DNA from 3 places in the Glutamicibacter sp. BW78 genome. Region 2 is predicted to be linked to each of the others. Evidence: riboswitches for the same ligand, from Rfam matches in the RefSeq annotation. Region 2 holds a riboswitch; each other region holds the start of a gene.

Region 1 (3,270 bases), on a different contig from region 2:
TCACGACCACCCAGTCGGCGAAGATGCTGCCGGTGGTGTAGTACTTCGCACCGTTGAGGACCCATCCGCCGTCGTGCTCGCTCAGTTTCGTTGCCGTGGTGCCCAGGGCGTTGCCACCGCGTTCGGTGGCCGCATTGCCGAAGATCTGCCCGGCCAGTACCCGCGGGAACCAGGTGTTGCGGAAGTCCCTCGGCTGCAAGGCGATGGTTTCGACGAAGGAAAAATGTGATCGCAGCAGATGGGCCACGTTGGAATCGGCGGCAGCCAATTCCACCAGCAGCCGGAACAGGTGTTCATGGTTCACCGGGTCCCCGCCGTATTCGGCCGGCACCCGCAAGGTGGTGAAACCGGCCTCCTGCAGCCACCCGACTTGTTCGAAGGGAAGCACATGGTCCTGTTCGCGGGCGACGGCGTCGACGGCGATGGCCTCGAAGACGGGGCGGAAGCGTGCGGCCAGGGCAAGATAGCGGGCTTCGGAGCCCTCCGGAACGGGGGTGTCGAAGGCCGGTGGGGTGGTGGTGGTTTCACTCATGGTCGTTCCTAACTGACGAGGGTATGTTCGGGCTCAGAGACGGTGCAGGCGTCTTGGCGTGCGTCCAGATCCCGCGCACTGGTTTCGGGGGAAAGCAGGGTGGTGACGACGGTGAGCGCGCCGACGGCAACGAAGTAGGCGATGACCCAGAACGGGCTGCCGCCGCCGGCGGCCAGCAGCGCGGTGGCCACCAGCGGGGCCAGGCCACCGCCCAGGACTGAACCGATCTGATAGCCGATGGACACCCCGGAAAAGCGGACCCGGGTGTCGAAGAGTTCGGAGAAGAACGCCGCCTGCGGGCCATACATCGCATCGTGGCCGATGTTCATGCCCAGCACGACGGTCAGCACGATCAGCACGAAGCTGCCGGTATCGAGCAGCGGGAAGGCGATCAGGGCAACCAGGATGCTGAATATCCCGCCGAAGAGGTAGGTGCGCCGGCGCCCGATCCTGTCCGATACCCAGCCCCAGAACGGGACGGTGACCAGTCCGAGGGCGGAGGCGATGAGAATGGCCTGCAACCCGGTTTCGCGGCTGATTCCGCCCTGGGCCAGGTAGGTCAGGATGAAGACCGTGTAGACGTAGTAGAACGCGTTCTGGGCGATGCGCAGCCCGGTGGTCAGGGCGACCTGGCGGGGATGGGTGCGCAGCGATTCCAGCACCGGGCGGCGGGAGACCTGCTGCGTTTGAACGACCTGCTTGAAGGAGGCGCTGTCCTCGATCTTCAGCCGCACCACGAGCCCGACGGCGACCAGCAGGATGCTCGCCAGGAACGGCAGCCTCCACCCCCAGGCCAGATAGGCGGCATCCGGCAGAGCCGATTCCAGACCCAACAGCACCGCGGTGGCCAGCAGCATTCCCGCGCTCGGACCGATCTGGGTGGCGCTGCTGGTCAGCCCGCGACGCCCGGGGGCAGCGTGTTCGACGGTCATCAGGGCCGCTCCGGCCCATTCGGCCCCGTAGCCGATGCCCTGGGCCACCCGCAGGATCAGCAGGAGGGCCGGCGCAATCCATCCGGCGGTGTCGTGGGTGGGCAGCAAACCGATCGCCGTGGTGGCGATTCCTGTCAGCAGCAGGGAGGCAACCAGCACGGTCTTGCGTCCGATCCGGTCCCCGTAGTGCCCTCCGAGCAGCCCACCGATGGGGCGGGCGATGAAGCCGACGGCGTAGGTCGCGAAGGCGGCCATCGTCCCGACCAGGGGATCTGCCGGGGCGAAGAACAGCGGGCCGAAGACGGTCGCCGCAGCGAGCCCGTAGAGCACGAAGTCGTAGCCCTCGATCGTGGTGCCGATGAAACTGGCGACGGCGACGCGAGAACGCATCCTGCGGGTTGGCGGGGTGGGGGTGGAGATAGTCATGAGGGGTCCTTTCCATCGGTCCCGGCGGAAGCACCTGCCCGAAACGGGTGGTTGCTGCGGAGTCAACGAGCCAGGTCTCTCGTCCGCTCTGGATGGTGGTTTTCGGTACTGCGGTCTAGCTGGTGGCCAGTTGTGCTCCCGCGAGCCGGTAGTCGGCAGCCCGGTGGCTGTCCTTGACCCGGTCCCCGGCGCCGAAGAGCTTCTGGCGCAGGGTCCCCGGCGCGTATTCGGTGGGGTAGGCACCCAGGGCCTGCAGTTCGGGGATGACGAACTCGACGACGTCCTCGAAGGTTCCCGGGGTGATGGCGTAGGCAATATTGAAGCCGTCCACGTCGGTGTCCTGGACCCACTCAACGAGCTTCGCGGCGACCTGGGCCCCGTCACCGACGGTGACCGGGCCGAAACCGCCGACGCCGATCCATTCGGCCAACTGGCGGATGGTCCACGGTTTGCCGTCATCCCCGGAGGCCTTCTTGAACGTCTCCACCGAGGACTGGATGGCATTGGACTTCACGTCCTCACCGATCACGTCGTCAAGGTCGTACTGTGACATGTCGATTCCGGTCCAGCCCGAGAGCAGGGCCAGCGACCCGTTGATGTCGGCGTAGGAGGCATAGTCGGCGTATTTGTTCTGCGCCTCCTCGTCCGTGGCAGCGGTGATGATCGTCTGCATCGTGTAGATCTTCACGTCGTAGCGGTCGCGGCCGGCGGCCTCGACGTTGTCCCGGATCCTCCGCACGGTGTCGGTGAGGATTTCTTTGGTGGGACTGTTCACGAAAACCGATTCGGCGTTCGCCCCCGCGAATTCCAGGCCGCGCGGCGAGGCGCCGGCCTGATAGATGACCGGGGTGCGCTGCACCGAGGGTTCGGTGATGGCGATGCCGGGGACCTTGAAGTACTTGCCCTCGTGGCCGATTTCGTGGACCTTCGACGGGTCGGTATAGACCCCCGTTTCACGGTCGCGGAGCACGGCGTCGTCCTCCCAGGAGCCCTCGAGCAGCTTATAGACGACTTCGAGGTACTCATCGGCGTGGTCGTAGCGTTCGTCGTGTTCCATCTGGTCCTCTTGGCCCATGTTCCTCGCCGCCGAGGGCAGGTAACCGGTCACGACGTTCCAGCCGACGCGGCCGTTGGTCAGGTGGTCCAGGGTCGCCAGTCGGCGGGCGAACGGGTAGGGGTGTTCGTAGGCGGTTCCGGCGGTGACCCCGAAGCCCAGGTTCTCGGTGACGGAAGCCATCGCGGAGACCAGCAGGAACGGGTCGTTGACCGGGACCTGGGCGCCGGCGGAGAGCGGAGTGGAGTTGGTGGATCCGTAGACGTCGTAGGTGCCCAAGACGTCCGCGATGAAGATCCCGTCGAACAGGCCCTTCTCCAGCGTCT
Region 2 (3,270 bases):
GCTGACCAAGGGCATGCGAGTAGTCGCCCAGGGTCGGTTGAAGTCGCGTTCCTTCGAAACCAAGGAAGGCGAGAAGCGCACCGTCATGGAGTTGGATGCCGACGAGATCGGCCCCTCGCTTCGTTACGCTTCCGCCAAGGTCACCCGCACCCAGCGCAATAACTCGGGTGGTGGCGGCTTCGGTGGCGGTAATGCCGGAGGAAACTTCGGTGGCGGAAACCAGGGCGGCAACGCTGGCTTCGGTGGGGGCAACCCCGGCGGAAACCAGGGCGGTACCTGGAATGCTCCAGCTGAGGACCCTTGGGCTTCCTCCTCCAACAGTGGGGGATGGGGCAACGCCGGCGGGTCCGACGAACCTCCCTTCTAACGCAACACCATTTATTCACCATCCCGCGGAAAAATTCTGCGGGCTCCACCAGATAAAGGAGCTCCACGATGGCTAAGGCTGAACTCCGTAAGCCCAAACCAAAGTCCAATCCCTTGAAGGCCGCTGACATCACTGTCATCGACTACAAGGACGTAGCATTGCTGCGCAAGTTCATTTCCGACCGCGGAAAGATCCGTGCCCGTCGCGTGACAGGCGTCTCCGTCCAGGAGCAGCGCAAGATCGCCCAGGCCATCAAGAACGCGCGTGAAGTTGCCCTGCTGCCTTACTCCGGCGCTGGCCGCGGCTAGGAAGGGATAACACCATGGCAAAGCTGATTCTGACCCACGAAGTAACCGGTCTTGGTACCGCTGGCGAGGTCGTCGAGGTAAAGGATGGTTACGCACGTAACTACCTGCTGCCCCGCGGTTTCGCGCTGCTCTGGAGCAAGGGTGGTGAGAAGCAGGTCGAGTCCATCAAGGCTGCCCGCACTGCTCGCGCCATCGCATCCCTCGAGGATGCCCAGGCACTGGCCAAGAGCTTGTCCGCCCAGGCGGTCAAGATCACGGTCAAGGCCGGCCAGGGTGGTCGCCTCTTCGGCACCGTCAAGACCGCCGATATCGCCAACGCAGTCGAGGCCGCAGGCCTTGGCTCGATCGACAAGCGCACGGTGGAAATCCCCGAGCACATCAAGTCGACTGGCAACTACCAGGCAACCGTCCGTCTGCACGAGGACGTCTCCGCGACCATCGACCTGCAGGTCGTCGCCGCGAAGAAGTAGCCACCACCGGTAGCCGGCTTCGTCCAGGGGACGTGCGCCGGCCACAGTGGAACCGAGGGGCCCCACGCGTCAGCGTGGGGCCCCTCGGGCGTTTAAGGGTGCCCCCGAGTTCGCTCGCTTGCCCCACCGGTCACTGCCGGGGATGGACCTTGCGAAATATTGCGGAGATCTTTGACCCCGTGTACCTACCGGCTCTAGCGTGGAACGTGAATCAAGAGCGCCACCTTCCAAGCCCTGGCTCGGTGGCCGGCAACCCTCTCACGGTAGTGGGGTGCTCCAGGTGATGATTCGGCCGTTCGGCTTCCCGAACGGCAAGTACCGCACGCCGTTTGGATTCTTTGGACCCATGGGGCGTGCCAAACGCCGGAAGCAGAGCAGATGACACTGTCCCATGATCTTCAACACGACGCACTCCGTCAGGCCTTCGCCCGCCACCCCTCGGGGATCGCTGCACTGTGTGCGATCATCGACGGCGAGCCGCAGGGCCTGGTCGCCTCCTCCTTCACCGTCGGGGTCTCCATGGACCCTCCGTTGGTGATGTTCGCTGTACAAAACACCTCCCGTACCTGGCCGATTGTTCGGGGCGCGGGACGGATCGGTGTTTCGGTCCTCGGGGAGGCCCATGAGCGGGTCTGTCGGCAGATCGCCTCCAAATCCGGTGACCGGTTCGCCGGATTGAGGCTGGATTCCACCGACGAGGGGGCGCTTTTCCTGCAGGAGGCAGCGCTGTGGTTGGACTGCAGCGTGGAACACGAAATCCCGGCCGGGGACCACCATGTGGTCCTGTTGCGCGTCCACGGGCATGCCACCCACGATGGGGCTAACGACCCCCTGGTCTTCCACGGTTCGGCCTTCCGTACCCTGCAGGCAGACGCCCTCGTCTAAGGCCCGATGGTGCGGTTACAGGCCGCGCAGGGAGTCCACGTACCGTTTCGCTTCGAGCAGACCCAGACCGGTGTCCTGTCGGATCTTACGGACCGCGGAGACGTAGTTTCCTTCATTGACCAGCTGCATCACGCGTTCAAAGTTAGGATTTCCGGGCCCCGGTGCCATCCCCTGGGGGTGCTCGTGGTCGAATCCGGTGCTCTGGCCGGTACGTCCGGGGGAGGTGCTGGCTGCCTGGGCGGCGCGGGCCGTCGTGGCCGCTCGAATCTTCTCAGCCTTCTGGGTATCGATTTGCTGTTGGTGGGCTGCGGCGGCGTTCAGTCGGGCGATGTATTGGTCGGCGTCGTTGGGGTGACCCGAAGGCCGTGTCTTGAAGACCCATGTCAAGGCGCCAAAAGCCGCGAATAGGACAACGATGGCGATGATCGTGGTGAGCAGTTCCGAACCGCTGATCTCAAACATGTCCCCTCCTGGGGTTCAGGTGCCGCCGCCCGGACGACGGTCTTGCGTCCATCATGGCACTTGCCCGCCCCCCATGCTTGTTCAGGGCTGGTGGAGTTCGGACATCACGGAGTGATGTCCAGTATCCATGAGGTCACGCAGGATGCCGAGGTCGACGCCGACCAAGGTACTGACGTAGCGGCAGGAGGCGCCGCGTCGGTGCTTGCCCAGTGCGCCGCAGAGGTCCGCGGACACGAGGGGGCCCGTCAGCCCATAGGGGGTCCATGACGAGGCCCGGGGAGAGGACCCGATGGCCGGGGCATCTTCTTCGCGCCCGGCGGCGTAACGGAAATGGCAGGCACCGAAGCCGATGATGCGCGGTCCCCACATCACCGCAGGGCTGCCGCTGGCTGTTGGCATGCAGTGTGTCTGCCAGGTCGGCTGATCCGCGGCATGAGGCGTCCGGCCTCGGCCGGATATCGCTCATGTCAAAGCAACCCACAGCAGGCGGCGTGTCTGTGGAGAACTAGTACCAACTTGTGGATAAGTCGCTAAGGCACACAGGCGTGCTGGTTGGCAACCTGCAAGTACAGGGTGAATGTTGACCAAAAACATATTTCCATCAAATGTTATCCACAGATAAAACTCCTAGTCAGACCGTATTAATCAAGAAAAATCAAATGTAATCCACAGGCTCATCCCCAGTCTGTGCACACAACACGCCGCGTCACCCACAGGTTCTCCACATGGGCTGTGGATAACTCCCTTTGGTTCTACGGGTTGGGAGCATAGGGTGACA
Region 3 (3,270 bases), on a different contig from region 2:
CGGCGGCGACATCTGCGGCTGCGGCGGCGGCAGCGAAACCGATCTCAAGGTCCGCGATGATGTCGTCGATATATTCGATGCCCACCGAGAGCCGCACCAGTCCGGAGCTCACCCCTGCTGCCGCGCGTTCGGGCTCGGAGAGCTGGGAGTGGGTGGTGGAGGCCGGGTGGATCACCAGGGAGCGCACATCGCCGATATTCGCGACATTGGAGTGCAATTCCAGTCCGTCGACGAAGGCCCGACCTGCCGGCTCACCACCGGCGATCTCAAAGGCCAGGACCGCTCCGACGCCCCGCGGAGCGTATTTGCGGCCCAGTTCGTACCAGGGGCTGGAGGGCAGACCGGCGAAGGCCACGGAATCGACCTGGCCGTGGGCCTCGAGCCATTCGGCGACTTTTTGCGCGTTCTCCACATGGCGTTCCATGCGCAGGCTCAGGGTTTCCAGACCCTGGGCGATGAGGAACGCGTTGAACGGGGACACCGCAGAACCCAGATCGCGCAGGAGCTGGACGCGCGCCTTGAGGATGAACGCCAGGTTCGCCCCCAGGGCACCGCCGACCCCGAGATCCCGGGCGAAAACCAGCCCGTTGTAGGACTCGTCGGGAGTGTTGAATTCCGGGAAGCGCTCCGGGTCTGCCGCGAAGTCGAAGTTGCCCGAATCCACGATGACCCCGGCGACGGAGGTTCCGTGTCCGCCCAGGTACTTCGTGGCCGAGTGCACCACGATATCGGCACCGAATTCGATGGGACGGACCAGGTACGGAGTAGCCAAGGTGTTGTCCACGATCAGCGGTACCCCCACCTCGTGGGCCACCGCGCTGACGCCCTCGACATCGAGCACGTCCTGGCGTGGGTTGGAAACGACTTCCCCGAAAAAGGCCTTCGTCCCGGGCTTCACGGCGGCCCGCCAGGAGTCCAGGCTGTCAGAGTCCTCCACGAAAGTGACCTCGATGCCCAAACGCTTCAGGGTGTGCTTGAACAGGTTCTGTGTTCCCCCGTAGAGGCTGGGGCTGGCCACGATATGGTCGCCGGCCCCTGCGAGGTTGAGGATCGAGAGCGTGGTCGCCGCCTGGCCTGAGGCCAGTAGCAGCGCTCCGACACCACCTTCGAGGTCGGCGATCCGCGTTTCGACGGCTTCCTGGGTCGGGTTGCCGATGCGGGTGTAGATCGGTTCGAGTTCCTTCAGCGCGAAGCGTGCTGCGGCACTCTCGGCACTGGGGAAGACATACGACGTCGTCTGGTAGATCGGCAGCGCCCGGGCTCCGGTGGTGGGATCCGGAGCCTGACCGGCGTGGACCTGACGAGTTTCAAAAGACCATGATGCAGACATTTCTGTCCCCTTCTACGACTCAGGGGCCCCTGTTCCACGGCGGTACCCGGGAGGGTATGCCGGGAGGTGACCCGCGCTTGTCCGTTCTCCTGGTGGAGGCGAACCTGGTCTTCACCCGGGGCACCCCACCGCGAGTGGAGGGTTGCCGGCCAGCAAACCGGGGTTTCGCGCTGGCACTCATGACCTGCCACCAGTGTTCTAGATCGGGCCTGACCCCGCAACAAATTCGCACCAATATGACCGCAGTGCGCAACATTCGCCGTCGTCCCCCACTTTTTCCTGTGCGCGGCTGGCCCTTTCCGGGCCTCGAGACGGTCGTCACATAAAACGATAAATAGTGACTTAGGCAACCCTAAGTCGAGACGCACCTCACAAAGTGCGATCATGAAGCCATGATGAGGTTGGATCACGTTTCATACGCATGTGGACCAGACGGGTTGGCCGCAACGGCCGCCCGTGTCGGCAAGACTCTGGGGATCGAGTCCGTCAAGGGAGGCATTCATCCCCGCTTCGGGACCAGGAACGTTATTTTCCCGTTGAAGAACACCCAATACCTGGAAGTGGTGGAAGTCCTGGACCACCCGTCCTCGGATAAGGCGCCGTTCGGGCAGGCCGTCCGTGCCCGCTCGGAGATGGGTGGCGGTTGGATGGGCTGGTGCGTCGCCGTTGACGATCTGGCACCGTTCGAGGAGCGTCTGGGCCGGTCATCGGTCCCGGGCAACCGCAAATTCCCTGACGGTCAGGAACTGACGTGGCAGCAAATCGGGATCAAGGGTCTGATCGCCGACCCGCAGGTGCCGTATATGCTGCGCTGGGATACCGGCACCGAGGACCTGCACCCCTCCCGGGCCCTGGAACCCCAGGGCAGCATCTCGGGTATTTCCATTGCCGGCTCGGTGGAACGGGTCAGGGAATGGCTGGGCACCCCCTCGGAGTCGCCGCTCGGCGAAGTCGAGGTCCAGTGGGAGGCCCCCAACGGCACTCCGGGCATCATGTCGGTGACTTTTGAGACCCCTTCGGGGACGATCACCCTCTAAACCGGTGACCGACCACAACACCGAACGACGGCGGCCCGCGAGCCGCCGTCGTTTTCGTGTTGTGGGTGCCGTCTGTGTTCAGTGGCGCGGGGCCGCCGCAAAGGGGCCGTTGACGCTGAACGCATAATCGGCGAAGCGATCGCCGATCAGCTGATGCGTTGCGGCGTCGGGGTGCAGGTTGTCCGGCGGCGGCAGGTCGTTTTCATCCGAGGCCCCATACAGGCCCAGCCCGTCGAGGAAGTACAGATTCCGGTCTTCCTCCCGGTGCTCCATGAGTGAGCGCATCTCGCGGCGGATGACTTCCAAGGTCAGCCGTCCCGCCGATTCATCCCCTGGGGTCCCCGTCGCGGTGAACTTGACCTGGCTCGTCCCCAGGCTCTCCGGGGCGATCGCGCCGGGGCCTGAAGTGCTTTCGTGGATCGGGCAGAAGATCGGGGAGATCAGTACGATCGGCGTGGTGGGATGCCCGTCGCGGATCGTGTCCAGGAATCCGTGGATGGCCGGGACCAACGCCCGCACGCGCATCGCATCGGTGTTCACGATGTTGATGCCGAAGTTCAGGCTGACCAGATCCGCCGGGGTATCGCGGATCACCCGCGCCATGAACGGGTCCACGATACTGCTGCCCCCTAACCCGAGGTTGCGTAGCTCCACGCCTCCGCGCCGGGCTGCCACGGCGGGCCAGATCCCCGCGGGTGCCGCGGCGTTCGAGCCCTGGCTGATGGAGCTGCCGTGGTGGACCCAGAGCGGACGGTCGGGCTCGATGGGCTGCAGCGGGGCGTCGGAGCGCAGGCCGATCAGCTCGAGGGCCTCGTTATGGGGCAACCAGATCTCCACGCGTTTCTGCCCCGCGGGCAGTCCGTGAAGCACGGTGGTGTGGGAGGGGCCGGGGACCTGCTCGAC

The links. A riboswitch is a leader RNA that binds a small molecule or an ion and turns the genes downstream of it on or off. The one in region 2 is predicted to bind S-adenosylmethionine.
Region 1: another riboswitch for S-adenosylmethionine. It lies ahead of CIK75_RS09040 (MFS transporter); the one in region 2 lies ahead of CIK75_RS14325 (flavin reductase family protein).
Region 3: another riboswitch for S-adenosylmethionine. It lies ahead of CIK75_RS01160 (bifunctional o-acetylhomoserine/o-acetylserine sulfhydrylase); the one in region 2 lies ahead of CIK75_RS14325 (flavin reductase family protein).

Annotation. Positions count from the first base shown of each region.
Region 1 is NZ_NRGU01000032.1:81,786-85,055, reverse strand. It holds gene CIK75_RS09045 (acyl-CoA dehydrogenase family protein) at 1-532, opposite strand, end outside; gene CIK75_RS09040 (MFS transporter) at 541-1,890, opposite strand; SAM riboswitch class I at 1,900-1,989, opposite strand; gene CIK75_RS09035 (LLM class flavin-dependent oxidoreductase) at 2,006-3,270, opposite strand, start outside.
Region 2 is NZ_NRGU01000039.1:319,392-322,661, reverse strand. It holds gene CIK75_RS14340 (single-stranded DNA-binding protein) at 1-367, shown strand, start outside; gene rpsR (30S ribosomal protein S18) at 436-675, shown strand; gene rplI (50S ribosomal protein L9) at 690-1,145, shown strand; SAM riboswitch class IV at 1,355-1,469, shown strand; gene CIK75_RS14325 (flavin reductase family protein) at 1,524-2,030, shown strand; gene CIK75_RS14320 (hypothetical protein) at 2,046-2,492, opposite strand; gene CIK75_RS14315 (DUF1801 domain-containing protein) at 2,574-2,891, opposite strand.
Region 3 is NZ_NRGU01000008.1:76,234-79,503, reverse strand. It holds gene CIK75_RS01160 (bifunctional o-acetylhomoserine/o-acetylserine sulfhydrylase) at 1-1,330, opposite strand, end outside; SAM riboswitch class IV at 1,399-1,515, opposite strand; gene CIK75_RS01155 (VOC family protein) at 1,723-2,367, shown strand; gene CIK75_RS01150 (GDSL-type esterase/lipase family protein) at 2,446-3,270, opposite strand, start outside.